Regions from separate parts of the Corynebacterium sp. P3-F1 genome, predicted to be linked through region 2. Evidence: riboswitches for the same ligand, from Rfam matches in the RefSeq annotation. Region 2 holds a riboswitch; the other holds the start of a gene.

Region 1 (14,823 bases), 490 kb from region 2:
CAAGTCGTCCGGTGATCCGGGGCGCGCGCCGACGTGGACCTCAATGATGTCGCACTCCTCGATGCCGGGCACGATCTCGCTGGCGTCGCGCAGCAGCTGCAGCACCCCGCCCGCCTGCGGTTCCGCGCGATCGTCCTCGCGCGTCGTCGCGCCGATCGTGAGGGTGCCGTCTTCGCGCGGAATCAGGTAAATCGGCCGGTCTTCGACGAAGCCACGAATCACCCGGTCAATCAGGGGCCGCTGATGTTCTGGAACGCGCAGCTCCACCATGTCGCCGTACACCGGGCGCAGCCTCAGCGGATTCTCGCCGTTGAACCAGCCGGTCGTGTCCCGCGCGCCGAGCCCGTTGGCCAGCACGACCTGGTCCGCCTCGACCTCCGCCACGTCGTGTACCGCTTCCTCCACGAACACGACGCCCGCATTCGCGCACGCGTCCTGCAACGCCGCCGCGAACAGCCTCGGACGGACCTGGTGGTCGCCGGGAATATGCACGGCACCGCTTATCGACGGCGCCAGCGCCCCCTCCAACCTCCTCGCCTCCCGCGTGGTGATCCGCTCCGTGGTCATCCCGTGCAGCTCCTGGTACTCCCGCAGTTCCTCCAAGTGTGTCTTGTCCGCCCGGTCCTTGGCCACCACCAGAGTGCCCTCGGTGCGGTAGCCGGTCGGTTTGTCGGTGTGCTTCGCCGTCAGCTCGATCAGTTCCGGGTACCACTTGCCAGCCGCGATCATCAGCGGAAACAGCGGGTCTTGCTTGTAGACCACCTCTGCCGCCGGTGCGAGCATGCCGCCCGCGTGCCAGGTCGCGCCGCTGACAGGCTCCGGATCGTAGACGGTCACGTTGTGGCCACGATTTGCCAACGTCAGCGCGGTGGACAGGCCGACGATGCCTGCTCCGAGGATTGCAATCTTCTGTTCTGCCATATCGCCATCCAACCTACGCTCTTTTCAGAGCCAGCCATTGCCGTCGCAGGTGCGCGCGGCTGCAAAGCGGTTGGGTGCTCCAGTCTTGGTCATGATCGCCGAAATGTAGTTGCGCACCGTCCCCGTGGAGAGGTTCAACCGCGCCGCGATCTGCTTGATTTCTGCACCGGTGAGCGCCTCACGGGCGACCTCGACCTCGCGCGCAGTCAGCGGTGACGGCGGAGTGAACAGGGATTCCTCCGCGACCTGCGGATCGACGACCCGCAGACCGGCGTGTGTGCGACGCACTGCGTCGGCAAGCTGGTCTGGGGGAGTGTCCTTCACAATGAAACCGGAAGCCCCGGCTTCTAAGGCCGTGCGCAGGTATCCGGGTCGCCCAAACGTGGTCACGATGAGCACCTTGCACGAGGATCCCGCGAGGTCGGCAGCGAGCTCCAGGCCGGTGCGGCCGGGCATTTCAATATCGAGCAACGCCACATCCACATTGTGCTCCCGTACCGCTTCGACGACACCATCGCCGGAACGGCAAGTGGCTACGACCTCTATATCCTTCTCGAGGTTGAGCAATGCAGACAACGCTCCGACGAGCAGCCCTTGGTCGTCGGCGATGAGCACCCGGATCATACCGTTACCTCCAGCCGTGTTCCGGAATCAGTGGGCGGAACCACGAGTGAACCGCCCGCGGCTCGCACCCTGTCGGTGACGCTTGCTAAGCGTGTGCCCGGCGGCAAACCGATGCCATTATCGGCCACGACGAGCTTATGCGGGGTGACTGTGATCTCGCACTCCGTGGCCTGCGAGTGCCGGATCACGTTGGTGACTGCTTCCCGCAGCACCCACCCGAACAGCGGGGACTCGGTGTCTGCGTGAACGCTGATTCGCGGCTCGATTCCAGCGGCCGCCAGTGCCGATCGCGCGGCTTCCACCTCCGTGGTGAGCGACGGCGTGTGGGATGTCCGAACAGCGCGCCGGACATCCTCAAGCGACTGGCGGGACAGCTCCACGATCTCATCCAGTTCCTTCGCCGCTTCTTGCTTATCGACGTCCACCAGCTTGCGCGCCAACGACGCCTTCACGTTGATCACTGTCAGTGAATGCCCCAACAGATCGTGCACGTCCCGGTAAATCGACTCGCGTTGCCGCGCCAGCTCGAGTTCGGCGGCGAGGTGGATGCGCTCGTCGCTAAGCCTGGTCGCGCTGACCTGCGTTCCCACTGTTACCGCGGTGAGCACTGACGCGCCGAAGAATATCCACGTTGTCACGGTGCCCGTGAGGAACACGTAGACACCGAACGTCGAGATGATGGCGAGATCGACGAGCGTGTGCATGCGCACCGGCATGAGTGACCCAGTCACGGCCGTGATGTACGGCAGCATCGTTGCGCCCCAGACCCCCATGATGGCGGTCACGCCGATCAACGGGAGTAGGAGAACGATCACCCACAACACCGCGTTAACGGTGTCATTGCCGTGCGCACGGATCGTGCGCGCGCACAGGTACACCGCACCGAAGACCACGATCAACCCGGCACCGGCTACGTACTGCCAGGTGGGGAGCTCCATGGTGAGCAAGCCGGCGAGCGGGCTGACTAGGAGGATCAGCCAGATGCCGGCTTTAACGAGGTGGTAGTGGCCACCGTTCGTCTTCTGGATCACGCACGCCCTTTCTCGCGGCTGTCCAAGGCCAGACTGATCACCGCGAAGATGACAGTCCAGGCAATGATACTGAGCACAGGTTGCCACAATGGGTCGGTGACCTCGTAGGGCTCGTCCTGAATCAACTGCAGTCCTTCGGCGAGCGGCCACCGCGACAGCATGGTGGCACCGTACATCGGAGTGAACCGTGAGAAGTCGATCAAGCTATTCGTCAATGGGAACAGCGTGTTCCCCGCGAAGGCGAGCAGCGTGACTGACGTAGCGGCCACCGACACCGCCGTGAAAGATTTCATCGCCTGCGCCCAGACCAGACCGTAGAAGCCGAACGGCAAAGCCACCGCAACGGTGATGAGGAAGCTCCAGAACCACGCGCTGGCGTCCATCTTCGCGTCGACTAACGCGCCAGTGAGAAAGACTGCAGCCACAGGCAGCACGACATTGACAATGATGACCAACAATCTCGCCACCGCGATCTGCATATTCGTCAGAGGTGTCAGCGCGAGCTGCCGCCCCCATCCGCCGTTGTGCTCCACGACCACCAAAGACGACTGGGAAACAGCTCCTGAGATGCCCGCATAAAGGGCCATTCCGAGCATGACGAAGGCAGCGACGTTGCCGTTGCCCAGTTCATCATCTGAATACTGCTGGGCAGCCCCGAAGATGAGGTAGAGGATGACTGGAAGGACGATGTTGAAGAACAGCGAAGAGGCGTCGGATTTGAGACGTTTGAGGTTGTACAGTGCGAATTTCAGCGTGGTCATAGTTGCTCCTTGCTGCTTGCGGTATCTGAGGTGAGCGCGATGAACGAGTCCTCCAGGGACGTTCTGGTGATGGTCAGGTCGTGCGCATCGGTCTCGGTGAGTAATTTCCGGACGTAGGAGTCGGAGTCGTGGGTGGTGACGTCGATAAGCCCCTGCGATGACTGCGCTGTGACCCGTTTCTTGTTCGCGCCGGCGGTGAGACTGTCTGTCGGGCCGTCCGCGATAAGCTCGCCGCGATCGAGCACGATGATGCGCTCCGCGAGGTTTTCCGCCTCTTCGAGGTAGTGCGTGGAAAAGATGATGGTGCGCCCGGAGTGGGCTTGGGCGCGCATCGAGTCCCAGAACTCGTGGCGGCTGGTGGCATCCATGCCGGTGGTCGGTTCGTCGAGGATGAGAATCTCAGGCTTGCCCAGCAAAGCAATCGCGAAGCGGACCCGCTGCTGTTCGCCGCCGGAGCATTTGCCCGCCCGTCGATCCTGGATTTCCGTGAGATTCGCCTGTTCGATCGCGGCCTCAACCCCGATCGAGTCGCGGTGGGTGGAGTCGATCATGGCGAGAGTGTCTTTGACGGTAACGGTGTCGAGGAGACCGCCGGTCTGCATGACTGCACCGATGCGCGCCTCCCGGACCGCCTGAGCGGGGGTCATGCCGGCCACTCGCACCGTGCCGCTCGTCGGCTTGGTCAGCCCGAGAATGAGGTCCACGAGGGTGGTCTTGCCTGCTCCATTACGCCCGAGCAGGCCGACGATTTCCCCGCGACCGATGCTCAGGCTCACATCGTTGACGGCCTTCACCGGGCCGAAATGCTTGCTCACGTTCTGTGTTTCGATCATGCTTCACATTCCAGTTCAGGGCGGGTGAGCGGTTGTAGCCCTGCAGTCACGATCTGGGCATGACTCGTGTCATGGGTGTTAGCGTGGAAAGGGAACTGAAACCGAACAAAGGAGACAGCTATGTTCACCCGTTCCCGTGACGAAGTGGAAAAGGTCGAGTGGGGCGGCGGCACCTCCGAGCGCCTGCTGACCGCGAAAGACAACATGGGCTACGCCGTCGCGCACACCGTCGTCCGCGCTGGCACCGAGTCCAAACTGCAGTACCGCAACCACCTCGAGGCCTGCTACTGCATCGGCGGCTCCGGTGAGGTCGAGGACACCGAGGGCAACGTGTACCCGGTCACCCCGGGCACCATTTACGTCCTTGACGAGCACGACGCCCACTACCTCCGCGGCGGCAAGGATGAGGACCTGATCTTGGTCTCCGTGTTCAACCCGGCAATCACCGGCGACGAGAAGCACTCGCTGTCCGAGGACGGATTCAGCTCCTACTAAACTCTGCAGAGCATGACTGAACTCTGCAGAGCATGACTGAACAGCGTATCCGTCGCGCCGTTCTGATCGTGGCGCTTTTGAACTTCGGCTATTTCTTTGTCGAGTTCGCAGCCGCCATCGCGATCGGTTCGGCGTCTCTTTTTGCCGATTCCGCGGATTTCCTCGAGGACACCGCCATCAACATGCTGGTGTTCTTCGCTGTTGCGTGGCCCGCTTCTCGACGTCGCACCGCCGGTTCCGTCCTCGCCGCCCTGATCCTCATCCCGGCGGTCGCCGCGATCGTGACCGTCGTGATGAAAATTCTCGACCCGGAGCCGCCGTCACCCGAGGGACTGACTGGGGTAGCGCTCGGTGCGCTCGTGGTCAACCTGATCTGTGCGGTGATTCTGCTGCGCCTACGTAACGAGGGTTCCTCCCTTGCCACGGGAGCCTGGTTGGCCGCACGCAACGATGCACTGGCCAACATTCTCATCATTGTTGCCGGCTTGCTCACCTTCGTGTGGGCCACTGCCTGGTTCGACATCATTGTCGGCGCAATCATCGCAGTGGTGAATCTGTCCGCCGCGAAGGAAGTGTGGGAAGAATCCCGCGAGGAACACGATTCTGTCGAGGAAGCTTTCGCCGAGATGGAGGAGTAGGAACCAAAAACCGCAGGGACTCCGTAATGCGGAGTCCTTTTTTGCGTGCGATGGGGGCAAGGCACGCGTTTTGCAAAACTGCAGCTACGAGGTAGTGGAGGCCAGAGGATCGAGGATGGGCCGACAGCTTCGCCAGTTAGTTTTGACCGTGGCCTTGGTCGACGCCGGCCACGACGCGACCGACGTAGCTGCGCGGATCCTCGGCGTTCATGATGCCGCGCACGATAGCCACGCCGTCGACGCCGGTGCAGGCAAGATCCTCAGCATCTTCGACGGTGACATCGCCGATGGCCACGATGGGGAGCCGGGAGGCTGCGACGAGGGCGGGGTAGCCCTCGAGGCCCAGAGGCACGCGGCCGGAATTCTTGGTGGGGGTGTCGCGGAAAGGCCCGGCCCCGATGTAGTCGATCACATCTGCGTAGTCGTTGGCCTGCTCGACGAGCTCCAGCGTTCCGGTGGTCAGGCCGATGATGGCGTCGGGGCCGAGGAGTTCGCGTGCGATGCGCGGGTTCAGGTCGTCTTGGCCGATGTGCACGCCGGCGACACCGTGCGGTGCAAGGGCGAGGGCGACGTCGACGCGGTCGTCGATAAGCACATGCGCGTTGGGATTGACCTCGTGCACGGCGGTGACCACGGACAGGCCGAGGTCGTACAGGTCGCGTGCGCTGATGGGTTTGCTGCGCACCTGGATCATGCCAGCGCCGCCTTGGGCGGCCGCGCGGGCGGTTTCAACAATGGTGTCGGGCGCGCCAGCGCCGGTGACGAAGTAGCAGCGGAGATCCAGGTCAGTCATTGCGCAGCGCCTCAATCAGCTCGTCTTTGGTCATGTCGGAACGGCCTTGAATATCCAACTCCTGGGCGCGGGAGTAGAGCTCGTCGCGGCTCCAGCCCTCGTACGAGCCGGACCTGCCTCCCTTCTCGCCCACCTCCTGGCGGGAGCTGTCCGCCGCGGCGTTGGCAATGGCGGCCGCCTTGGACTTGGAGTTGCCTTCCTCGCGCAGGTGTTCGTACAGCTCGCCGTCTTTCACGGAGGGGCCTCCGGGGGTGTTTTCTGGATGTTGATCCTTGGCCATGCGCGCCATTGTAGAGAGCTCACAGTGGGGTACGGTGGGATCATTCATTTCCACTGGGGAGAGAAGGGATGACCGTATGAAGATCCGGACAATGGCCGCTGCCGTGTTGACCACTCTGGGGCTCGTGGCTGCGCCGCAGGCGCAGGCGCAGGTTCAAACTGACCCCAATTACCAGTGGCGCACTGATCCGGCGGCGAAGGTGATGGCGGGCAAGCCGTTCGCGGACGGTGTGCTGCGCCGCGTGCCCGGGTCGTGGTTCGACGCGCAGCGGGCTAACCCGGAAGCGAAGAACGCGGCGGCCCGGGGGCGCGCATTGTTCGGGGCGGGTGCGCCGATCTACGTCGGTCTTTACGGCATGTGCACTGTCGCCGCGGTGGGTACGGATGCCGCGGGGCGCAAGGTGGCTTTGACCGCTGGGCACTGTGGCAATATCGGCGACCAGGTAGTTGCGGCGGACTCCTTCGCCGCGGGTCCCACAGGTCGGATCGCGCGGAAGAACGGCGCGCTCGATTACTCCGTCATCGAGCTGGGGCCCAGGGCTGACCTGACCGCGAGCTACAACGGCACGACGATCCACTCGACGGGTGGGGCGGCGCGAACCGGGGACACGTTGTGCAAGAACGGCTACGCCACGGGCGTGACCTGTGGAATGACCTGGATGGCGGACGGGGTCCGGATCCAATCGCAGGTGTGCGCGATGCCGGGGGACTCCGGTGCGCCGCTGTACTCGGGGACGCGGCTGGTGGGGATGGTTAACGGGAGTTCGATCCCGAGGTTCGCCAACTTGGCCTGCTCGACGCCGTTGCAGGGGCCGATCCATGCCCCGACGGTGTCCACGAATATTGACGCGATCATTCGGGACCTTAACGCCGTGCCGGGCGTGGGCAACGGTTTCCGTTTAGCGCGCTAGTTCAGGCGGCCGAGCACCTCGTCGTGCAGCAGGCCGTTGGTGGCCACGGCATCGCCGCCGTGGGGGCCTTCTTCGCCGGCAAGCGAGGTGAATCGGCCGCCAGCTTCGCTGACCAGGACGGACAGCGCAGCCAAGTCCCAGAGCGACACTTCCGGCTCAGCGGCGATGTCCACGGCACCTTCCGCCACAAGGCAGTAGGAGAAGAAGTCGCCGTAGCCGCGCAGACGCCACGCATCGTCGGTCAGCGCGATCAGCTGGTCGCGCAAGTTGCGGTCGCGCCAGCCGCTCAAGGACGAGATGCTTATCGACGCATCACTTAGCGCCCCAACCCCCGACACCCCTAAGCGGGTGACGCTGCCGTCGGCGAATGTGCGCCAAGCCCCGGCACCCTTGCTGGCGTACCAGCGGCGGGCGAGGGCTGGAGCGCTGACCACGCCGACGACGGGCTCGCCGTCCTCGAGAAGTGAGATCAGGGTGGCCCAGACGGGGACGCCGCGAACGTAGTTCTTGGTGCCGTCAATTGGGTCGATGACCCACTGGCGTCCGGAGAACTGCACGTTGCCGCCGAATTCTTCGCCGAGCACCGCATCGGCGGGGCGGGTGGTGCCCAATTTCTCGCGCAAGGCACTCTCGACTGCCACGTCGGCGTCGGAGACAGGGGTCATGTCGGGTTTGGTGTCCACTTTGAGGTCGGCGGACTCGAAGCGCTCCAACGTGATTGCGTCGGCGAGGTCCGCGAGCTCGAGAGCGAGGGCCAGGTCGTCAGAGTAGTTAGCCATGCTGCTCAAGCTTAGCTACCAGCTCGCCGACGAGCTGGTGGTTTCCGGCGACACACCAGGTGACCCCGCCGGCGCCGACTTTGACTGCCTTACCGCCGGCAGCTTCAACGAGCGCCTTGCCGGGGAGCCAATCCCAATCGGCCACGGAGTGCTGCAGCCAGCCGCCGATCCCGCCGGATGCGACGGTGGCTAGGTCGATGGAGCCGGCGCCGAACATGCGCACGGTGGCGGCACTGTTCGTGGCTCTCAGCCATGCGTTCCGGATCCCGTCGTCGGTCATCGATGTCGGGTGGAGATAGGTGGCGAGGGCGAGGTGGGGCAGTGGAGCGTCGATAAGCGGCTCGAGCTTATATCCGTTCCGTGTCGCGGTGCCGTCCTCCGCGACCCACGTGGTGGCGAGCGCGGGGCGGTGAATCGCGCTGGTCAGAATCCGCGCCGGTTCCCGTACGTCGCCCTCGACGAGAGCGAGCGCGGAGCAGAAATAATCGGAGCCCGATGCGAAGTTGTACGTGCCGTCAACCGGGTCAATCACCCATGTGCGCCCGCTTGCCGACGTCTTCTCCGCCCCCTCTTCGCCCACGATCCCGTCCTCGGGGCGCAGCGCCTCGAGTGCTCCCGCGACGAATTCCTCGGCGGCGGTGTCGGCATTAGTCACAACGTCCGACACGGACGATTTCTGGCCCGTCTCAAGGCCGTCGTCGCGCATGCTCAGCGCCAAACCCCCGGCTGTTTCGACGAGGGCTCGGGCGAGCTCGGCATCGGTGGAATTGCGGTGCGATTCAATGAAAGCTGCGGTAGACACAGCCGCCATTATTCCTGAACGTAGACATTCGAGCCGAGCTTATGGAATTCCTTGGCCATCTCACGCTCGCCGCGACGGTAATCGGTGCCCCCGGCGAAGCTCGGGATGCCCAGATCGGCAATGAGCTTCTTATTCTTGTCGTCGAGCGCCTCGTCGATCGCGTCGCCGAATTCGTCGCGGATGTCCTGGCTGATGCGCATCGAGCAGAATTTCGGTCCGCACATGGAGCAGAAGTGCGCGGTCTTCGCGGGTTCGGCGGGCAAAGTCTCGTCGTGGTACGCCTGGGCGGTTTCGGGGTCGAGGGAGAGGGCGAACTGGTCGTTCCAGCGGAATTCGAAGCGGGCCTTGCTCATCGCGTCGTCCCAGTCGCGGGCACCCGGGTGGCCCTTTGCCACGTCGGCGGCGTGGGCCGCGATTTTGTACGTGATCACGCCGGTTTTCACGTCATCCTTGTTCGGCAGACCAAGGTGTTCTTTGGGGGTGACGTAGCAGAGCATCGCGGTGCCGCCCATGGCGATGTTAGCGGCGCCGATGGCGGAAGTGATGTGGTCGTAACCGGGGGCGATATCAGTGACCAAAGGGCCGAGCGTGTAGAACGGTGCGCCGCCGCACCATTCCTCTTCCTTCTCGTTGTTGACCTGGATCATGTTCAGCGGCACATGGCCCGGGCCTTCGATCATCACTTGGACATCGTGGTCCCAGGCACGCTTGCACAGCTCACCGATGGTCTTCAGCTCTGCGAATTGGGCGGCGTCGTTGGCGTCGGCGACGGAGCCGGGGCGGAGGCCGTCGCCGAGCGAGAAGGCGATGTCGTATGCCGCGAAGATCTCGCACAGCTCGTCGAAATTCTCGTAGAGGAAGGATTCCTTGTGGTGCGCGAGGCACCATCCGGCCATGATCGAGCCGCCGCGGGAAACGATGCCGGTGACGCGTTTCGACGTCAGCGGGACATACGGCAACCGCACGCCCGCATGCACGGTCATGTAGTCCACACCCTGCTCAGCCTGCTCAATGACAGTGTCGCGGAAAATCTCCCACGTCAGGTCCTCGGCGATACCGCCCACCTTCTCCAGAGCCTGGTAGATCGGCACCGTGCCGATGGGGACGGGGGAATTACGCAGGATCCACTCGCGGGTGGTGTGGATGTCGTTGCCCGTGGACAGATCCATTACCGTGTCCGCACCCCAGCGGGTGGCCCAGCGCAGTTTGTCCACTTCCTCGCGGATAGAGGAGGTCACTGCGGAGTTGCCAATATTGGCGTTGATCTTGGTCAAGAATGCGTTGCCGATGATCATCGGCTCGCTCTCCGGGTGGTTGATGTTGCTCGGAATGATCGCGCGGCCAGCAGCGACCTCCTCGCGGACCTTCTCCGGATCGCAGTGCTCGCGCAGGGCCACGAATTTCATTTCCGGGGTGATCACGCCGTTGCGCGCGTAGTGCATCTGGGTGACGCGCTTGCCGTTCTTAGCGCGCAGCGTTGGTCGAGCCGCACCGCGCCATTCTTCACTGGGCGCCCCCCGCTTCAGCGCGCGCGTGCCGTCATCCTCAAGATTGCGTGCGCGGCCCGGGATCTCCTGCACATCGGCGCGGTCCTTAATCCATCCGCTGCGCAGGTCCGGCAGGCCCTCCTCCGGTTCAGCCCACGGGCCGCGCGTGCGGTAGACGCGGAAAGGCTCATTCGGGCCGGACGGGGAATCATCCAGCTCAATCGCTGTCTCCGGAACCTCGAGAGCATCTTTGACAATGGGGGCGTACGAGTGCTTCGGGTGAATTTCGGTCGCGTAAATATCAGCCATGAGCTGCTCCTTACTTCCTTCGCTGGTGCTAACCAGACAGGTTCGGACGGTGCTCGCACGGCGTTGAAAGTCAGTGCGATCTCAGCCCGCTGCCACGGGCGCCCGTGTGGGTGCAGTTTCACAGTGTAGGCGTTCCGGCGGGCGTGCAAGGGCGATTCCCGATGTCCACTAGACTTCGCACCTATGCAGCCAGAGACCAGCAACCGGATTCAATCCCTAGACACCACCTTGACCACGATTGAGTCGGTCATGGACTTGGATGAGATGGATTCACGCGCGCGTGAGCTGGAGCAACAGGCCGCCGACCCGAGTTTGTGGGACGATCCGGATCATGCGCAGCAGGTGACCACGGAGTTGTCCAACGTGCAGGCGAGGTTGCGCAAGGTGACGGGACTTCGTCAGCGCCTCGAGGACCTGCCGGTCATGTACGAGCTCGCCGAAGAAGAAGGCGACGCATCGCTTGCCCGCGAAGAACTGGCCGACCTCGAAGCCCAGATCTCGTCGTTGGAAGTGACGACGATGCTGTCCGGCGAATACGACGAGCGCGAGGCAGTGGTGAATATCCGCTCCGGTGCCGGCGGTGTCGACGCCGCTGATTGGGCGGAAATGCTCATGCGCATGTACACCCGCTGGGCGGAAAAGAGCGGGCACAAGGTCGATGTCTACGACATCTCCTACGCTGAAGAGGCCGGCATCAAGTCCGCGACCTTCGTGGTCCACGGCGAATACATGTACGGCCAGCTGTCGGTTGAACAGGGCGCGCACCGGCTCGTGCGTATCTCGCCCTTCGACAACCAGGGCCGGCGCCAGACCTCCTTCGCCGAGGTCGAGGTCCTGCCCGTGGTGGAGCAGACCGACCACATCGACATCCCGGACTCCGATATCCGCGTCGATGTTTACCGCTCCTCCGGGCCCGGAGGCCAGTCCGTGAATACCACCGACTCCGCGGTGCGTATTACCCACGAACCCACCGGGATCGTGGTGACCTGCCAAAACGAGAAGTCCCAGATTCAAAACAAGGCATCGGCCATGAACGTCCTGCAGTCCAAACTGCTGGAACGCAAGCGGCAGGAAGAAAAGGCCGAGCTCGATGCCCTCGGGGCCGGAGGTAACGCCAGCTGGGGCAACCAGATGCGCTCCTACGTCCTGCACCCGTACCAGATGGTCAAAGACCTGAGGACCAACTACGAGGTGGGCGACCCGCACAAGGTGCTCGACGGGGACATCGACGGGTTTCTCGAAGCGGGGATTCGGTGGAGGATGGCCGAGCAGCAGTCAGAAAGCTCGTAACCCACTTGCGGTTTCGGGGAGTGGGATTTCCCGGACATTGAATTCTGTCACTAGAGTGGCACGTGTGATCACTTTCTCGAATGTGACAAAGGTCTATCCGACATCGACGAGGCCGGCTCTCGACGACATCTCGCTGACGATCGACAACGGTGAGTTCGTCTTCCTGATCGGCCCGTCGGGTTCGGGCAAGTCGTCGTTTCTGGAGCTGCTCATCCGCGAGGAAAACGTGACCTCGGGAGACATCTATTTCGGCGACTTTCACGTCAATGCGTTGAAGGGCAAGGAGGTGAACAAGCTCCGTCAGTCCATCGGCTACGTATTCCAGGACTTCCGCTTGCTGCCCAAGCTCAACGTCTACGACAACGTGGCGTTCGCACTGGAGGTGATTGGCAAGCCGAAGGCGAAGATCAAGAAGCTGGTCCCCGAGGCACTTGAGATCGTGGGGCTCGACGCGAAGGCGAACCGCATGCCGAACGAGCTCTCCGGAGGCGAGCAGCAGCGAGTGGCCATCGCGCGCGCTTTCGTGGACCGTCCGCATCTGCTGCTTGCCGACGAGCCCACGGGCAACCTCGACCCTTCCACCGCCGACGACATCATGGCGCTGCTTGCCCGCATCAACCGCATGGGCACGACCGTTATCATGTCCACGCACAATGCGCGCGCAGTCAACGATATGCGTCGGCGGGTCATTGAATTGCAGTTGGGCAAGCTCGTCCGCGACGAGAGCCACGGTGTGTACGGAACGATGGGGGCATAAGCATGAACTGGAGTTTCATTTTCCGCGAGGGATTCCGCGGTCTTGGGCGCAACTTGACCATGACGATCGCCCTGATCATCACCACGGCGCTCTCCTTGGCGCTGGTCGGCGCGGGCGTGCTCATGTCAAAGGTTACGAGCGAGACCAAGGACCTCTACTTGGACCGTGTCGAGGTCATGGTGGAGCTGGACGAGAAGATTTCTGAAGGAGACAAGGACTGTTCGTCGACAAGCTGCGCGGAAATTCGCGACAAGCTGCAAGCGGACGACCGCGTGGAATCTGTGACTTTCCGTAACCGAGAGCAGTCCTACGAGCGATTCGTGGAATTGTTCAAGGAATCCGATCCGGTGCTCGTGCAAGAGACATCGAAGGACTCGATGCCGGCGGCATTGCATGTGAGGCTGCAAGATCCGACGAACACTGAGCCGATCGACGCGGTACGCGATATGCCGCAGGTCTCCTATGTCGCGGACCAAGCCAGCGATGTCCGGGGCGTGGCGGATTCACTCGATTCCTTCCGCAACGCGACATTCCTCATTGCCGCAGCACAGGCACTGGCTGCCGCGTTCCTCATCGCGAACATGGTGCAACTCGCCGCGTACAGCCGCCGCGAGGAAATCGGCATCATGCGCATGGTGGGTGCGACACGCTGGTTCACGCAGGCTCCGTTCATTCTCGAGGCGCTGATCTCGGTCTTCATCGGTGCCGTCATTTCCACTCTCGGCGTGTGGGCGATCAAATCCCAGATCGTCGACCCGATGCTGTCGGGCGTGTACGAGAATCTGCTCATCGCCAAGCTGCCGGATAGTGCGGTGTGGACGGTCATGCCGTTGGTTGGCTTGATCGCGCTTGTTGCATCTGGACTGGTCGCTCAGGTAGCGTTGCGCTCTTACGTGCGAAAATAGGAGGTCTAGTCGTGGCGAAGAAAAAGAAGAAGGACGGCCCGGGCGTCATCGCGTCCAACCGCAAGGCCCGCCATGACTACACCATCCTGGACACCTACGAGGCAGGCGTTGTCCTGCAGGGCACCGAGATCAAGTCCCTGCGCGACGGCAAGGCGTCGCTCGTTGAGGCATACGCGACTATCGACGACGGCGAGGTCTGGCTCCGCAACCTCCACATCCCCGAGTACTCGATGGGGTCGTGGACGAACCACTCGCCGCGCCGCACCCGCAAGCTGCTGCTGCACCGCCGGGAAATCGACACGCTCGAAGGCAAAGTGCGCGACGGCAACCGCACGCTCGTTCCGTTGAAGCTCTACCTCAAAGATGGCCTGGTCAAGGTTGAGCTGGGACTTGCGCAGGGCAAGCAGGACTACGATCGCCGCCAGGACATCAAGAAACGCACCGAGGACCGCGAGATCGCGCGTGAACTCGGCCGCAAATTCAAGGGGATCAAGGCATGAAAACTGCACTCATCACGGGGGCTTCCCGCGGCATCGGCCGCGCCATCGCGGAAGAGCTGGGCAAAGACCACCACATCCTGGTGGGTGCGTCGAAGGACGCGAGCGAGGTCGTCGATAAGCTGCCCAGTGCCGAGCCGTTCGAGGTCGACCTGCGCGACACCGACGCGATCGTCGAAGCCGCGCGCCGCGTGGAGAACGTGGACATCGTCGTTCACGCCGCGGGTGTGCTGCACAAGGCGCCGTTCGACGAGATTGACGCCGAGCAATGGCGCGAGACCATGGAGATCAACGTGCTCGCGCCGGTCACGCTCACCCGCGAGCTTCTGCCCGCTTTACGACGTTCCCGTGGACTCGTCATCACCATCAACTCCGGTGCCGGCTTTCACGGCGTGGAAGAGAACACCGCGTACTGCGCCTCCAAATTCGCGCTGCGCGGCTTCACCGATGCGCTCCGCTTAGAGGAGAAGGGGCAGGTCCGCGTCACCTCGATCCACCCGGGCCGCACCGACACCGACATGCTCGCCGACCCGAAGCACGGCGACCGTCCGAAGATGGACCCGGTCAACGTCGCTCGCGCCGTCCGACTCGCAGTCGATGCCGGCCCCGACGCCGTCGTCGAATTCTTGCGCGTCGCACCTGCTTGACGTGCGCGGTTGATCGGCGCTACAGTTGTCTCTCCTGCGGTTGCAACGCATGTTCCCGCCGCAG
Region 2 (14,823 bases):
CACAGCCCGAGACCCTGCACCGCATGGTGCAGGGTTTTCTGTTTTGGTGAAACGGGGGTCCGAGCGGGTGTGCACGAAAGTGCCTGCGTGCTTCAGGGGAAGACTCGACCAAAAGGACCGCCCAGACGCTCTCTGCGCAGCACTCACTCGATTTCCTGGAATGGCTGGCCCGGATACTTTGGTTCCGACATTGCATGAAGGCTAAAAACACCCTAGTAGGAGGCCATTTCAGCTCCTAGCATTCCTTCATGGAGCTCACGGAGCGCCACTTCCGTTTTCACATCTCACCCTCACCAAGAAAGGGCACAACATGAAGAAGTTCTCCAATGTCGCCGCAGCATCCGTCCTTGCTGGCGCTCTGGTTCTGGCCGCCACACCGGCCAACGCCGCCACCACTGCGCCTCTCGACACCCCAAGCACTGCGGACACTGCAGCCACCGTCTCCACCGCCGCAACGGCGGCACCAAAGGCTGAGCAGACTGCGAAGACTGAGAAGGTGGAGAAGACCGGCAAGGCTGCGAAAGAAGAAAAGGCGAAGCTGACCTGGGAGGAAAAGCAGAAGCGCGACCGCGCTCAGATCGAGATCACCAATGCGCGTTTGGATAACGCGAAGAAAGGCCTCGACGTCACCAGCGGCATCATCAAGAGCGCCGGCGAGATCAAGGACCTTTTCACCCCGTCCTTCCTCAAGGGCGACGGTGCGTCCTCGCTGATTAAGGGCATCGCCAAGATCGTGGGCAAGATCCTCCTCTAAAACTGGCTCCCCGTTGACCCGCACATCCCGTCCGCCATCTGTGGTGGGCGGGATTTTCCAGATCGTTTCCCATGAATCTCCGTGGGTTACCGCGGGGTCAGTGTGGCGCTTTAGCTGGGGGTAGTGCTGTCGATGAGGACGAAGCGGTGGCCGATACCGCGCATCTGTTCCAGGGCGGTGCGAACGCCGGCCGCGGTGCCGGAGGGGAACTAGTCAGACTCCGCCCGTAGGCGGATTGGCCGGACACACTCAACGGGGTGTGCAGGGTGCCGTGATTTTGGAGTGAGCGTGAGACAAGCGTAACGTTTTCAGATGTTTCCGTTAAGGGGCATTAGCTCAGTTGGTAGAGCGTCGCGTTCGCAATGCGAAGGTCAGGGGTTCGATTCCCCTATGCTCCACAGAATGAACCCCCTAGCAGTGCATGCTGCACTGCTAGGGGGTTGCTTGGTTTTCTCAGCCGTCTAGGGAGACGTTTCCCGGCGCAGAGACGCTGTTCCGGACACCTGAATTACTTACGGCGCTGCGGCTGTTCGCCGTTGTGCCAGTCCTGGAAGTGGTTGTGGTGGGTCTCTAGGATTGCGTCGTCGTTGTGGAACTTCGCGTAATACTCCGGGTCGATGTGAGTGGCCTGGGTGTAGATGCCGGAGAGAACGGTCGGACCAGACCCGGGGTAACGGCCGTCGCGCTCGTAGATCTCCTCCACAACGGAGATGTAGTACTCGATCTGCTCATCGGTTACGCGCTGGATCTGCGACGCGATGCCATGCTGATCCTTGTACGGTCCCTGAGCAGACTTATACGTGCCGTCTGGCCCGAATTTGCGGTCGATGAATGTCTCCACCGCTTCACCCGGAGACGACACGAAAGGCGGAGCGAGAGTTTCAAAGTACTCGGGCAGGCCGACCGGGTTCGGAATGCTCTGGGGTCCTGCCTGATCGTAGGTGAAACCAAAGCCTCGGTGCCCCTGCTCGGCGAAGGCTCCCAGCAGCGCATCAGAATTGATTCCGCCGTACAACCATCCGCCTAGGCCGATAGCTTGCAATGCCAGCTGCGCATTGTAGGGGGCCAGGCTCAGTTCGTGGTTGGCCATCTTGAACAGGTAGGACTCGAAGAAGGAGTACGGCACCTTCATCTCGGCGTTGAGGTGACCGCTCTTGAGCAACTTCTCCGGCTTGCCGATGGGCCTGTCCGAAGCCTCGTCCCACACGACGGTGCCCTCGCCGGAAAGCAGACTCAGGAGGTTCAAACCGTATTCAGCGGAATCCAGCACCGGTACGATCAACGTGGTGCCTGGTTGGAGAGCCGTCCACCAGTTGTGTTTATCGATGAAGCCCCATTCTGCTGGGAGAGTAACGGGATCGTCGGAAAGCTTGACAAGATTATTCTTGGCGTGTGCGACGTAGTCATCGAGTGTCTTCGACTCCGCAATTTCTGCAATCTTGTCTGGAGACAGGTTGCGTGTCTGGGAGATGTACGTACCCGAGTCATCGGTGATGAGAATCTCGCTGGACTCGATGCCAGCACCGCTCGGAGCCGTACGGCCCAGGTAGCGGACGATGTAATTCGCTCCCTTATCGGATTCGCCGGATGCGGTGTGCGGCATACCGAGGTTGAAACCGGTCACACCGAGTGCGGCAAAGGCGAGGAGAGCACGCTCGTCGTCGGAAAGCGGAACGGGCTCGAACGGAGACTCGTACGCCAGCGGGCCGTCAGGAATGGTGGCACCCAGACCGACGCGCCTGGAGCGGCGGCCGATCAAGGCATCGAAGAGCCCGAAGTCTTGGGCAGATTGGGGGATCGACACTGTGAGTTCCTTCTGGTGCTACCTATTTATGCGTTCGTGCGGCTGAGGACAGCGAAAGTCTGCTTGGAAAATTCTTCCTCGACCTCCCAGTACTGCACCTCGATGTTGGAATTGCCAAGGTCCTGAAGAGTCTGCACGAGCGGGCCTTCACCCCACTGCTTAGCGTTAGCTTCAGTATCGAAGAGGTAGAAGGAGGCACCGCGTCCCTCACCCGGTTGCGAGGTCCAGACCTTCCAGACCAGACCAGGGAGCTGCTGCAGATCTGGAATGGCTTGTTCGAATCCTTCGCGGATTTTCTGGTCGGTGAACTCGTAAGGGCTGTCGAAAGTGACGGAGAGGAGAGTGGACATTGGGATTCCTTTCTTGTGGTAATCGCTGTATAGACTGACCTGTCTGCGAACAGTGGTGTTTACTGTACCAGTCTGTCTATAAGTTGCAAGAGTTCTGGTCTGAAAATTTTCACGGTGGTCCTTTCCGCAGGCTTTCTGCGGTTTAAGGCGGTTGGGGAGCATGGAACGTCGACAAGCGAAAGCCCCACGAAGCCGGGTGAGGCCTTGGTATACCCTGGAATGCGTGACACGGGGTGCCGTTGTGGCTGTCCGAGACCGCCGCGACGCCGTAAGGCGAAGGCTGAGATGACACCCGTCGAACCTGAACCAGTTAGCACTGGCGGAGGGATGGTCGCTACGATTGCGTGCGTCTGTACCTGTCCGCCCCGAAAAAGGCCGAGGTACATGGGCATTAGCAAGAAAATCGCCGTTTTTCTCACCGCGCTCGCATCCACGATGATGTTGGCGGCGTGCGGCGGCGGCGCCGGCGATGAGGACGGAATGACCAAGGTCCGCTTCGCGCTGGACTGGACGCCGAACACCAACCACACCGGACTGTACGTGGCCATGAACAAGGGCTACTTCAAGGATGCTGGTTTGGATGTCGAGGTCGTGCCGTACAACGACAGCAACCCGATCCTGCTCATCGATTCCGGCAACGCCGAGTTCGCGGTGGACACCCAGGACCGCATGACCATGGCTAAGGCGGCGGGCGCGGACGTGCGCTCCGTGCTGGCGGTCGAGCAGACCTGGACCACCGAAGTCAGTGTTCTCGCCGAACGCGACGACATCACGAGCCCGGCCGATCTCGACGGCAAGACCTTCGGCGGTTTCGGCTCTCCGGCAGACCACGCGATCCTGAAGGGGGTCATCCGCGGCGCCGGCGGCAAGGGCGAGTTCGAGGAGGTCACCCTGGGCACCTCCGCGTACGAGGCGCTGTACTCCAAAGATGTCGACTTCACTGTTCCGTACGTCGCTTGGGAGGGCATCGAGGCTGAGGACCGCGGGGTCAAGCTGCAGAACTTCGCCTACACCGACTACGGCTTCCCGGACTGCTACCAGATGCTCATCATCGGCGGGAACAAGTGGATGAACGAGCACCCGGAGGAGAGCAAGAAATTCGTCCAGGCCATCCAGCGCGGCTACCAGGACGCAGTGGACAACCCGGACGAGGCAGCCGAAATCCTGCAGAAGGAGAATCCGGAGATCCTCACCGACCTCGAATTCCTGAAGAAGAGCCAGCGCATGCTCTCCGAGAAGTACATGCTGGACGAGAACGGCAAGTTCGGCCACCAGACGCAGGAGCACTGGGCCGATCTGGGCCAGTTCCTGTTCGACAACGGGCTGCTTGTCGACGACGCCAACAAGCCCCTCACCGAGGCTCCGGACTGGGGCACCTACTTCACCAATGAGTACATCGCCGACTAAACCCGCGGCTTCCGCCTCCACGTCGGTGGTCGCCGGAGGCGGCGCCGGGCGGGCGCGGGGACTCAGCAGCAATATTTGGGTCCCGCTGCTCTTCGTCCTCGTCGGGCTGGCGGTGTGGGAGGTACTGGTGCGCGCCACCGGCGTGCGTCCGCAGGTGCTGCCGGCCCCGTCGCAGGTGGCCCGCTCCGGGTGGGCGCAGCGCGAGATTCTGGGCACCCACGCGATCGCCACGCTGCAGGTGACGCTGATTGGCTTCGCGCTCTCGCTGGTCTGTGCGTGGCTCATCGCTATCGCGATCGATTTCTCGCCGACCCTGAAGCGCGGGCTGACCCCGCTGCTCGTCGCCTCGCAAACAATTCCCGTGGTGGCGATTGCCCCGTTGATGATCATTTGGTTCGGCTTCGGTCTCCTGCCGAAGACACTGGTGGTCGCGCTTGTGACGTTCTTCCCCATCTCCATCGGCTTGATCGAAGGCTTCGCCCGCACCGACCGCGAAGCATCGAACCTGCTGCGCAGCATGGGAGCGTCGAAATGGCGCGAATTCTGGATGGTCCGGTTACCGTCCGCGATGCCGGAGTTCTTCACAGCCCTGCGCATCGGCATCACATACGCGGTGACGGGCGCGATCTTCGCCGAGTACGTCGGCGCGAAGAAGGGCCTGGGCATCTACATGAGCGTGCAGAAGAACGCGTTCCGCACCGACCTCGTCCTGGCAGCTGTGGTGGTCACCGCGGTGATCAGCATTTTGCTCTACCTGTCCACCTATCTCATTGAGCGCGCGGTCATTCCGTGGCACATCAAGGAAAGGAAGGCCGAGCGTGCTTGAGCTCGACCAGATCAGCCGCGCATTCGGTGACCGCCAGGTGCTCGACCGTGTGAGTTTCGATGTCGCGCCGGGCGAGTTCGTCTCGCTCATCGGCCCATCCGGCGCCGGCAAGTCGACGTTGTTCAATATCATCGCCGGCCTGGACCAACCCGATTCCGGAGAATGGCGTTTCGACGGCACCACAGCCTACATGCCGCAGAAAGACCTCCTCTTCCCGTGGCGCACTATCGAAGCCAACGCCGCACTCGGCCTTGAAGTTCAGGGAGTACCCAAAAAAGAGGCCTGCGCCCGCGCCCGCGAATGGTTCCCGCAGTTCGGGCTGGAAGGATTCGAGGAAGCATTGCCGTTCCAGCTCTCCGGCGGCATGCGCCAGCGCGCCGCACTGTTGCGCACTGTCGTGCAGGAGAAGAGCACCCTGCTTCTCGACGAACCCTTCGGCGCCCTCGACTCCCTCACCCGTACCGAGCTGCAGAACTGGTTGCAGGGGATGTGGGCGGAGCACGACTGGACCGCCATGCTGATCACCCACGACGTGCGGGAGGCCATCATGCTCTCCGACCGGATCGTGGTGCTCAGTCCACGCCCCGCATCCGTCCGGGAGATCATCGACGTAGACCTGCCGCGCCCCCGCGGCACGGACGTGCTCAGCTCACCAGAATTCGGCGAGCTGGAGCGGCGCATCTTGGAGCACCTGCAGACGCGTTAGGGGGCGGAGCTGCGAGGCGAGGGGGCAGAGAGGTTAGACGTCCAGCTCCGGGTGGATGTCCTTCTCCATGAGCACCCGCTCCTTCCAGAAGCCCAGCATGGCGAGCAGGAAGGACAAGACACCGACGGCGCCGAGGACGACCATGGCCACTTCGACGCGGTTATCGCCAGGGAGTGTGCCAAAGAGCGTGTGGCGCATCAGGTCCACCGAGAATCGCATCGGATCCCACGAGTGGACCCACTGGATGAAGTCCGGCTGCACCTCAGGGGGGTAGAGGCCGTTGGAGGCCACCAGCTGGAGCGACATGAGCACCATGGTGATCAAGCGGCCCACAGACGGGCCGAAGAGGGCGTAAATGGCCAAGATCGCGGTGTTGAACACTGCGGCGATGAAGCCCAAGGACAGCAGCATCTGCACCGGGTGAACCGGATCGACCTTGAGCACGAAGGCCTGCACAACCCACAGGTTGAAGGCCTGCACCAAACCGACCAGGACTGCGGGGATCCACGAGCCCATGACCACGCGCGCCGGGTTGGTGCCCGAGTCGATAGCGCGGCGGGAGATCGGGTTGAAGACCATGAACAGAATCAGGCCGCCGAACCACAGCGACAGGGAGAGGAAGAAGGGGGACAGGCCTTGGCCGCAGCGCCGGCTTCTCGGCCGGTTGCTCACCGCGTGGCGGCGGGAAGGTTCTTTTCGGAGTCCAAGCGTCTAAAAACCGAGAGCCCCGTGTCTCGGCACCGCCGCGCCCAGCTTCGCCCTGCTACTTGCCCGGATTCTCCCGCTGCGCGTCATCGAGCGTGTCCAGCGTGGACAGCTGTTCGTCGATGGAGTTCAGCAGCTCCTCATCGCGCTCCGCAGGTTCCTCGCTGAGCGGACCGTGGTCCTTACCGGCGGTGACGCGTGTGGAACCCTGTGTCGGCGGCTGAGTCTTCTGCACTGCCGGCTTCGCAGGCGCCGCCTTCTGCGGAACCTTCTTGGCTGGTGCCTTTTTAGCCGGTGCCGGGGAATCGGTGCCGAAGATGAGGTAGTAGACACCGCCGGCGATGGCGGCGAGCAGGGCCAGGATCAGGGCGCCAAGGGCAATGCCGTTGCCGCTCTTGCCGGACTTGCCGGATTTCTTGCCCTGCTTCTTCTGTTTCTTCAGGGCCTTTTCCAGCTCCTTCTTCTCTTTTTTGTCCAGCTGGTCTTGCTCGAACAGGGCGCGGCGGCGGTCCAGGCGGGCGTGAGCTGCACGGGTCACATCGCCGGCCTGGAGGCGGGCGGCGCTGAAGTTGGAGGTGTCTTCATTGATCTCGTCGTTGTCGCCGCGCGCCATTAGGCGGACGGCCTCGTACACGTCGCGCTTCTGCTCGTTGTTCAGGTCGCGGTAACGGTTGAACAGTGTTCCCGCCACCGCGGAGGCGATGCGGATATTGCGGAGGTTCATCGTGTGTTCTGGCCTTTCGTCGTGTGGAGCAACGCTATGTGCTTCCCCACACTAGTGAACTGAGCGGACACCGTCGCGGACTTTCGCTGTCCTTCGCTATAGTTCCCCGGAAAGTGAACCGCTCGGTTCAGTTTCAGCGAAATTCGCGGTTTTATATTCACACGCGGAACAGTCGTGAACTGCATCAATGGGCGCGGAAACAGGGGACCCCTTTGATCGCTCAAACCGGGCCGGGTTACATTCCAACCAGTTTCCAAGTGCTGAGCCCAGCCAACCGGACACCCGCGTGCCCGGCAGAACGAACACCTGAACCGATAGGACGAAAGGACTCCTTCGTTGACTGAAGGACACTTTTCGTCGAGGCTGTCGGCGTCTGCGCCCTTGGACCCCCTCGACGAAGCACCACACGACGGTGCCCGCCACGCTGTGAAGCGGCAGACGAGGACCGCCCTGAGTTTCGAGCTCATCCCGCCACGCCATGATGCAGACGAGGCGAAGCTGAAAGACCTCATCACCGGCTTGGCGGCCTACAACCCCGACTACGTTGCCGTGACCAGCTCCCGCCGCTCCGGGTGGCTGCAGGGCACCGCCGACTTCATCTCCCGGCTCAGCGAGAGCACCAACCTGCCCACGATCGCGCACCTAGCGTGCACCGCGGGGCCCACCGAGGAGTTGGCCGATTGGATTCGCACGCTCATCGACTCCGGTGTGCGCGGCTTCCTCGCCCTGCGCGGCGACCTCCCGGAGGGGGAGGACCACCTACCGGAGGGCTACCTCCAGTACGCCACTGAGCTTTTGACCCTGATCCGGGAGATCGAGGAAGAAAACGCCTACCGCCTCGCAGCGGGCAAACTCGCTCTTTCGGTGGCGTGCTACCCGTCCGGGCACGCGGAATCGCCCACGCCCGACCTCGATTTGGACGTGCTCTTGTCCAAGCAGCGGCTCGGCGCGGATTTCGCCATTACGCAACTGTTTTTCGAGGCGGAGGATTACCTTCGCTTCGCGGAGCAGTCCCGGATGGCGGGCGTGCGCATCCCCCTGATCCCCGGCATCATGCCTATGACGAGCCTGAAGCGGGCCCAGCGCATGGGCGTGCTGTCGGGGATCGAGGTGCCGCAGCGTGTCGTCGATAAGCTGGCGGCGGCGAGCGACCCGGACGAGGAATACGAGGTGGGCATGCAGCTCACCGCGGAACTCGCCGGCAAGCTTCTCGACGCCGGCGTGGGCGGCCTGCACATCTACACCCACAACAACCTGGCGGTGACGCAAGACCTGCTGTCGCGGCTCGGAATCGAACCTAAATAGCAAACCCCCAAGGAGAAACTGTGAGTACTTTCCCCAAGGCCACGATCGAGGGTTACCCCCGCATCGGCGCCAACCGTGAGCTCAAGCGCGCGCTGGAGTCCTACTGGTCCGGCCGCATCGACGCCGACACCTTCCGCACGACCACTCGTGCACTGCGCATCGACACCTACAACCATCTGCGCGACCTCGGCCTGACCGAGGACTACGCCATCCCGGCGGATGTCGCCTACTACGACCAGGTGCTCGAGACCGGCCTCACCGTCGGCCTGATCGCCGGCGGCACCGACCTGGACGAGGAATTTGCTCTGGCCCGCGGCAACGACACCCGCGTTCCGCTCGAGATGACCAAGTGGTTCGACACCAACTACCACTACCTCGTGCCCGAGGTTGAAGCTGGCCAGGACATCACCCCGGCATCGGAGCGCGTGCTTCGTCTCGTCGAGGAAGCTCGCGAGGCCGGCCACAAGGTCCGCCCGGCGCTCGTCGGCCCGGTCACCCTCCTCGCCCTGGCCAAGCCGGTCGAGTGGTCGCTGCTGGACAAGCTTGTCGACGCCTACGCTGCCGTCTTCGCCGCCCTCAAGGAAGCCGGTGTCGAGTGGGTCCAGGTCGCTGAGCCGGCACTGGTCGCCGATCTGTCCACCCCGGACGCTGAGCTGGCCAAGTACACCGAGCAGGCATGGACCAAGCTCCTGGCCGAAGAAAACCGCCCGAACGTGTACGTGACCACCCCGTACGGCTCCGCCCGCGAGGGCCTGAACGCCCTGGCCACGGTCGCTCCGGAGGCAGTCCACGTCGACCTGTCCCCGTGGACCCTCGACGCCGACACCGACTACCCGGCACGCGTCGCCGCCGCCTTCGACGGCAAGGACACCACACTCGTCGCCGGCCTCATCGACGGCCGCAACGTCTGGGCCGCCAACCTGCGCGAGAAGGTCGAAGTGCTGAACAAGCTGGGCACTGCCGCTGACGCACACGTGTCCACCTCCACCTCCCTGCAGCACGTCCCGCACACCCTCAACGCCGAGAAGAACCTCCCGGTCGATGTCGCTCCGTGGCTGTCGTTTGCCGACGAAAAGATCGAGGAGATCACCGCTCTCGTCGCCGGCGAGGAGAACGCGCCGGAGGCATTCGGCCGCTCCGACCGCGCCGTACGCACCCGCGCAGAGTCCACCCGCATCCACAACGCAGCCGTCACCGACCGTGTGGCCAAGCTGCCGGAGGGCACCGTTCAGCGTCAGCCGGAGTTCGCGGAGCGCCAGGAAGCTCAGAAGGAGCTCGGCCTCCCGGCACTGCCGACCACCACGATCGGTTCCTTCCCGCAGACCACCGAGATCCGCAAGGCCCGCGCCGACCACCGCGCCGGCGAACTCAACGACGAGCAGTACAACGAGGCGCTCAAGACCGAGGTCAAGAACGTCATCGATCTGCAGGAGCGCCTCGGCCTGGACGTCCTCGTCCACGGTGAGCCGGAGCGCAACGACATGGTCCAGTACTTCGCCGAGCTTCTCGACGGCTTCGTGGTCACCGAGAATGGCTGGGTCCAGTCCTACGGCTCCCGCTGCACCCGTCCCCCGATCGTCGTCGGCGACGTCTCCCGCCCGGAGGCCATGACCACCGAGTGGTCCGCGTACGCGCAGTCTTTGTCCGACAAGCCGGTCAAGGGCATGCTCACCGGCCCGGTCACCATCCTGGCCTGGTCCTTCAAGCGCGACGACGTCCCGTTGTCCGTGTCCGCCGACCAGATCGGTGTCGCACTCGCCGACGAGGTCGCCGACCTGGAGAAGGCCGGCATCAAGGTCATCCAGATCGACGAGCCGGCTCTCCGCGAGCTGCTCCCGCTGCGCGCCGACGACCGTCCGGCCTACCTCGACTGGGCTGTCCGCGCCTTCCGCCTCGTGGCTCTGGAGGCACAGCCCACCACGCAGATCCACACCCACCTCTGCTACTCCGAGTTCGGCCAGATCATCGACGCCGTCGCCGGCCTTGATGCCGACGTCACCTCCATCGAGGCCGCGCGTTCCAAGATGGAGCTGCTCGAGGACATCGACGAGACCTTCCACGCCGAGATCGGCCCGGGTGTCTACGACATCCACTCCCCGCGCGTGCCGTCCAAGGAGGAGATGGTCGAGCTGATCAAGGCCGCCCTGGATAACGTCCCGGCCGAGCGCCTGTGGGTCAACCCGGACTGCGGCCTGAAGACCCGCGGCTACGCCGAGGTCGAGCCGGCACTGGCCAACATGGTCGCCGCCCGCGACGAGGTCGCCCAGGGGCTCTAGACTCCTACGGCCCCTCAGACCGGCCGACTCACTCCTAGATCCAGCTACTAGGATCCAGCCATTCGCCTGAAAAGGTGCAATTAGCTGGATCCAAGTAGCTGGTTTCTCATTTGGGGCGGGTTTTGTGGCGGGCAGGTCGGCGCCGAAGCCGATGCGGGTGCCGGCTCGGGTCCAGCGACGGCTCTCCTGCGGGACGCGTATCCTAGACCGCATGACTCAGAAGACTCAGACAATGACGTTCCACACCAACCACGGCGACATCGTGGTCGACCTCTTCGGCAATCACGCCCCGACCACGATCGAGGTCATCACCGGCCTAGCCAAGGGCACCCAGGAGTACTCCACCAAGAACGCGTCCGGCTCGAATGAGGGTCCGTTCTATGACGGAGCTATTTTCCACCGCATTATCCCGGGCTTCATGATTCAGGGCGGCGACCCGACCGGCACCGGCACCGGCGGCCCGGGCTTCCAGTTCGCCGACGAGTTCCACCCGGAGCTCCAGTTCGACCGTCCGTACCTGCTGGCCATGGCTAATGCGGGCCCGGGCACGAACGGTTCCCAGTTCTTCATCACGGTCGCGCAGACCCCGCACCTGAACAACCGCCACACCATCTTCGGCGAGGTCACGGACGAGGCATCCAAGGAGGTCGTCGACGAGATCTCTAACGTCGAGACGGGCCGTATGGACCGCCCGGTCGAAGACGTGGTCATCGAGTCCGTCACGGTCTCGGAGTAGTTCACAGGTTGAACCGCGTCCTTTACGGCGCCCCCGCCACAGCCGTCATTGTAGCGCTGTGCGTGGGGGCGTTCCTCGTTGCGGCGCTCGACGCGCATTCGCTTATCGACGTCATCTGGTCCTCCCGCGCCGGCACCTTCACGGTCCTGTGGGGCCCCTTCGTCGTCGACGAGCGCTTCGGCTGGCTTCGAGCACTGACCTCCGGGTTCATGCACTTGGACATCACTCATCTAGTGGTGAACGTGCTCATGCTCGTTGTTGTCGGTGCCGCTGTTGAGCGCGCCGTGGGCACGGGTCCCTTTGCGCTGGCCTATATCGCCGGTGTTCTGGGAGGCTCGGCGGCGGTGCTGATGTTCGGTTTTGACGAACCCACCGCTGGCGCTTCGGGAGCTCTCTACGCTTTAATGGCGTTGCTCGTGGCAGTCGCAGCGCGCAGCCACGCTGACCTCCGGGCACCGCTGGTGTTGGTTTGCGGCAACCTCATCTTCACGTTGATCACGCCGAATGTGAGCCTGTGGGGTCACCTCGGCGGGCTCATCGCCGGCACGCTCATGGCTGCTCCGCTCACCTCGCAGGACGCGCGTGTCCGCTGGGGAGGTGCGGCGGTTGGTTTGGCAGCTGCGGCTGCTGCGAGCACTGTCCCGATCTGGGCTTGAAAAAGCTGCCGGTGAAATAAGTTATGGCGAATATCCCGTGACGCTCGTACCGTTGTGTACATGCCAACGAAATTCCGCGTACAAAATCCGCAGACCAACGAAATTGTCGAAAGCTTCGACTTCATCACCGACGACGAACTAGAGCAGGCGCTGTCCACCGCGAGCGAAACGTTCAAGCAGTGGCGTGAAAAGAGCTTCGAAGAGCGCGCCGAGATCCTCCACAAGGTCGCATCGCTTTTCGACGAAAAGCGCGACGAACTCTCCCGCACCATCGCCGAAGAAATGGGCAAGTCCATCACTGAGGGTGACGGTGAGGTCGACGATGTCGTTGAGATCTTCAACTACTACGCCGACAACGGCGCAAAGTTCGGTGCCGACGAAGAAATTCCGAACAACCAGGGTGGCGCGTCCATCATGCGCAAGGTCCCGCTCGGGGTCATCGTGGGCGTCATGCCTTGGAACTTCCCCTACTACCAAGTCGCACGGTTCGCGGCACCGGCGCTCATGGCCGGAAACGTCGTGATGGTCAAGCACGCCGAGATCTGCCCGCGCTCCTCCGCGGCGATCGAGCAGATCTTCGACGAGGCTGGCGCCCCGAAGGGCCTGTACACCAACATTTATGCAGAGCACTCCCAGATCTCCACCCTGATCGAGGATGACCGCGTGCAGGGCATCTCCCTGACCGGATCCGAGACCGCCGGCCGCGCCATCGCTTCCCAGGCAGGCCAGGCACTGAAGAAGTGCGTGCTGGAACTCGGCGGCACCGACGCTTACCTCGTGCTGGACTCTTCCGACGTGAAGGCCGCGGCTGAGACGGCGTGGCAGAAGCGCGTCGGCAACGTCGGCCAGGCATGCACGGCGAACAAGCGCATCATCGTTATGGAGGACATCTACGATGAGTTCGTGCAGGAGCTGGTGAAGCTGGCATCCTCCTACAGCGAGGGCGACCCGCTCAACCCGGGTGAGGGCAACGAGTACTACCCGCTGTCCTCCCGCGATGCCGCCGAGATGCTCGCGCAGCAGCTGCGCGTCGCTGTGGATGAAGGCGCTAACCTGCACGTCGGTGGCGAGGTCACCGGCAAGGGCGCTTACATCACCCCTGCTGTGATCACCGACATCCCCGTCGGTTCCGATTCCTTCTACGAGGAGTTCTTCGGCCCGGTCGCAGAGGTGTACAAGGCCTCGTCCGAGGAAGAGGCAATCGAGCTGGCTAACGATTCCCGCTACGGTCTCGGCGGCGCCGTGATGTCTGAGGATGAGGAGCGCGCGAAGAAGGTGGCCGCGAAGATCGACACCGGCATGATCCACGTGAACATCCCGCAGGCCCGCGGTGCCGAGCTGCCGTTTGGTGGAGTGAAGGCGTCGGGCTTGGGCCGTGAGCTCGGTCCGTTGGGAATGGACGAGTTTGTGAACAAGCAGCGTTACTACGTCGCGGGTTCCGACTCTGCGGTGTAAGCATCCGCTCACACCACCCCGCACAGAGTTATCCACAGGGTGTGGAAGAACCTGTGGATTAGTCACTGCCGTCCCACTTTCCCCAAGCTGTGGATAACTCGATTTCACCCCGTTGAACTGCAAATAACAGTTGCTATTCACGGGGTTGTGCACAGCCCTGTGAAAAATGACCTGCAGGTTCCGGGAAGGGGACTGTTGGGGATAAACCGGTGAAGAACACACCGTGATTTCCACACGTTGATTTCCACACGTTTCGAACCTGCTGAGTGGGGGCATGAAAAAACCAGCGCTGGTGCAGCGCTGGTTTTCCTGTTGCTGGGGTTGCCGGCTTAGCGCCAACCCATGGTCATAAGCAGGCCGATGATGAAGCCGCCGAAGCCGATCGCGTAATTCCACGGACCGAGCTCGTTCATGAACGGGATCTGGGGGCCGGCGAGGTAATTGACCACCAGCCACAGCAGGCCGACGAGCATGAACCCGAACATCAAGGTCTTGTACCAGACCGGGGTGCCGCCGGTATTGATCTTCACCGGGGTGCGGTTCGCGCCGGTGGATGTGGTGATGGATGGGGTGCTGACGGTGTCCTTAGTGACCTTTGCCTTAGGCATGTTGCACGTCCTTCATCGTGCGCTGCCAGATGCGGAGCGCTTTCGGCTCCGCTGGGTAGGCAGCGCGAGGTGTCTATCGGGATCTTCTGAGCGCTGACTTTACCAGCAGGAAGCCGCGGCTCCCACGCCGGCTACGGGCGTCTCGCCGGCTACGGGCGCGGGAGGACGCTCTCAACGCCCTCGCGGATCGGGTTCTTCCAGATGTCGACAGTGATGTCGGAGTCTTTGCGGATCTCGGTTCCCTCCGGCGGGCGGTGCCCGGCGATGAGGCCGTGATCGTTCAGATCCGGGGTTTCCACTGGTTGACCGAACTTCAAGGAGCCAGTCCAGCCCTGGCTGCGCAGGGTCGCTTCGGCCTGTTCCCAGTTCTGGCGGACCAGCTTCGGCATCTTCATCAGCATCCCGTTGGACACACGCAGTTCAATGGTCGTGCCGCGGTCTACCTCGGATCCCTGGCCAGCGACGGCGAGAACCTCATCCTTCGGTTTGAGGGAGTCCACTTCGACCGTTG

Evidence for each region. Region 2 has a riboswitch for thiamine pyrophosphate ahead of QYQ98_RS06045 (ABC transporter substrate-binding protein). Riboswitches for the same ligand answer to the same signal wherever they lie in the genome.
Region 1: it holds a riboswitch for thiamine pyrophosphate, as region 2 does, so the genes downstream of both, thiC (phosphomethylpyrimidine synthase ThiC) here and QYQ98_RS06045 (ABC transporter substrate-binding protein) in region 2, are expected to answer to the same signal.

Annotation. Positions count from the first base shown of each region.
Region 1 covers NZ_CP129965.1:1,785,691-1,800,513, forward strand. The annotation lists gene thiO (glycine oxidase ThiO) at 1-921, opposite strand, end outside; gene QYQ98_RS08465 (response regulator transcription factor) at 946-1,545, opposite strand; gene QYQ98_RS08470 (sensor histidine kinase) at 1,542-2,576, opposite strand; gene QYQ98_RS08475 (ABC transporter permease) at 2,573-3,337, opposite strand; gene QYQ98_RS08480 (ABC transporter ATP-binding protein) at 3,334-4,170, opposite strand; gene QYQ98_RS08485 (ectoine synthase) at 4,291-4,665, shown strand; gene QYQ98_RS08490 (cation transporter) at 4,698-5,303, shown strand; gene QYQ98_RS08495 (thiamine phosphate synthase) at 5,440-6,096, opposite strand; gene QYQ98_RS08500 (Rho termination factor N-terminal domain-containing protein) at 6,089-6,376, opposite strand; gene QYQ98_RS08505 (S1 family peptidase) at 6,453-7,286, shown strand; gene hisN (histidinol-phosphatase) at 7,283-8,065, opposite strand; gene QYQ98_RS08515 (inositol monophosphatase) at 8,058-8,876, opposite strand; gene thiC (phosphomethylpyrimidine synthase ThiC) at 8,876-10,663, opposite strand; TPP riboswitch at 10,661-10,779, opposite strand; gene prfB (peptide chain release factor 2) at 10,847-11,953, shown strand; gene ftsE (cell division ATP-binding protein FtsE) at 12,018-12,710, shown strand; gene ftsX (permease-like cell division protein FtsX) at 12,713-13,615, shown strand; gene smpB (SsrA-binding protein SmpB) at 13,627-14,115, shown strand; gene QYQ98_RS08545 (SDR family oxidoreductase) at 14,112-14,759, shown strand.
Region 2 covers NZ_CP129965.1:1,293,938-1,308,760, forward strand. The annotation lists tRNA gene QYQ98_RS06020 (tRNA-Ala) at 1-2, shown strand, start outside; gene QYQ98_RS06025 (hypothetical protein) at 311-754, shown strand; tRNA gene QYQ98_RS06030 (tRNA-Ala) at 1,080-1,152, shown strand; gene QYQ98_RS06035 (hypothetical protein) at 1,263-2,558, opposite strand; gene QYQ98_RS06040 (YdhR family protein) at 2,585-2,908, opposite strand; TPP riboswitch at 3,128-3,254, shown strand; gene QYQ98_RS06045 (ABC transporter substrate-binding protein) at 3,293-4,315, shown strand; gene QYQ98_RS06050 (ABC transporter permease) at 4,296-5,141, shown strand; gene QYQ98_RS06055 (ABC transporter ATP-binding protein) at 5,134-5,847, shown strand; gene QYQ98_RS06060 (YhgE/Pip family protein) at 5,881-6,519, opposite strand; gene QYQ98_RS06065 (hypothetical protein) at 6,611-7,276, opposite strand; gene QYQ98_RS06070 (methylenetetrahydrofolate reductase) at 7,613-8,581, shown strand; gene metE (5-methyltetrahydropteroyltriglutamate--homocysteine S-methyltransferase) at 8,602-10,857, shown strand; gene QYQ98_RS06080 (peptidylprolyl isomerase) at 11,069-11,593, shown strand; gene QYQ98_RS06085 (rhomboid family intramembrane serine protease) at 11,602-12,249, shown strand; gene QYQ98_RS06090 (NAD-dependent succinate-semialdehyde dehydrogenase) at 12,310-13,704, shown strand; gene crgA (cell division protein CrgA) at 14,034-14,312, opposite strand; gene pknB (Stk1 family PASTA domain-containing Ser/Thr kinase) at 14,462-14,823, opposite strand, start outside.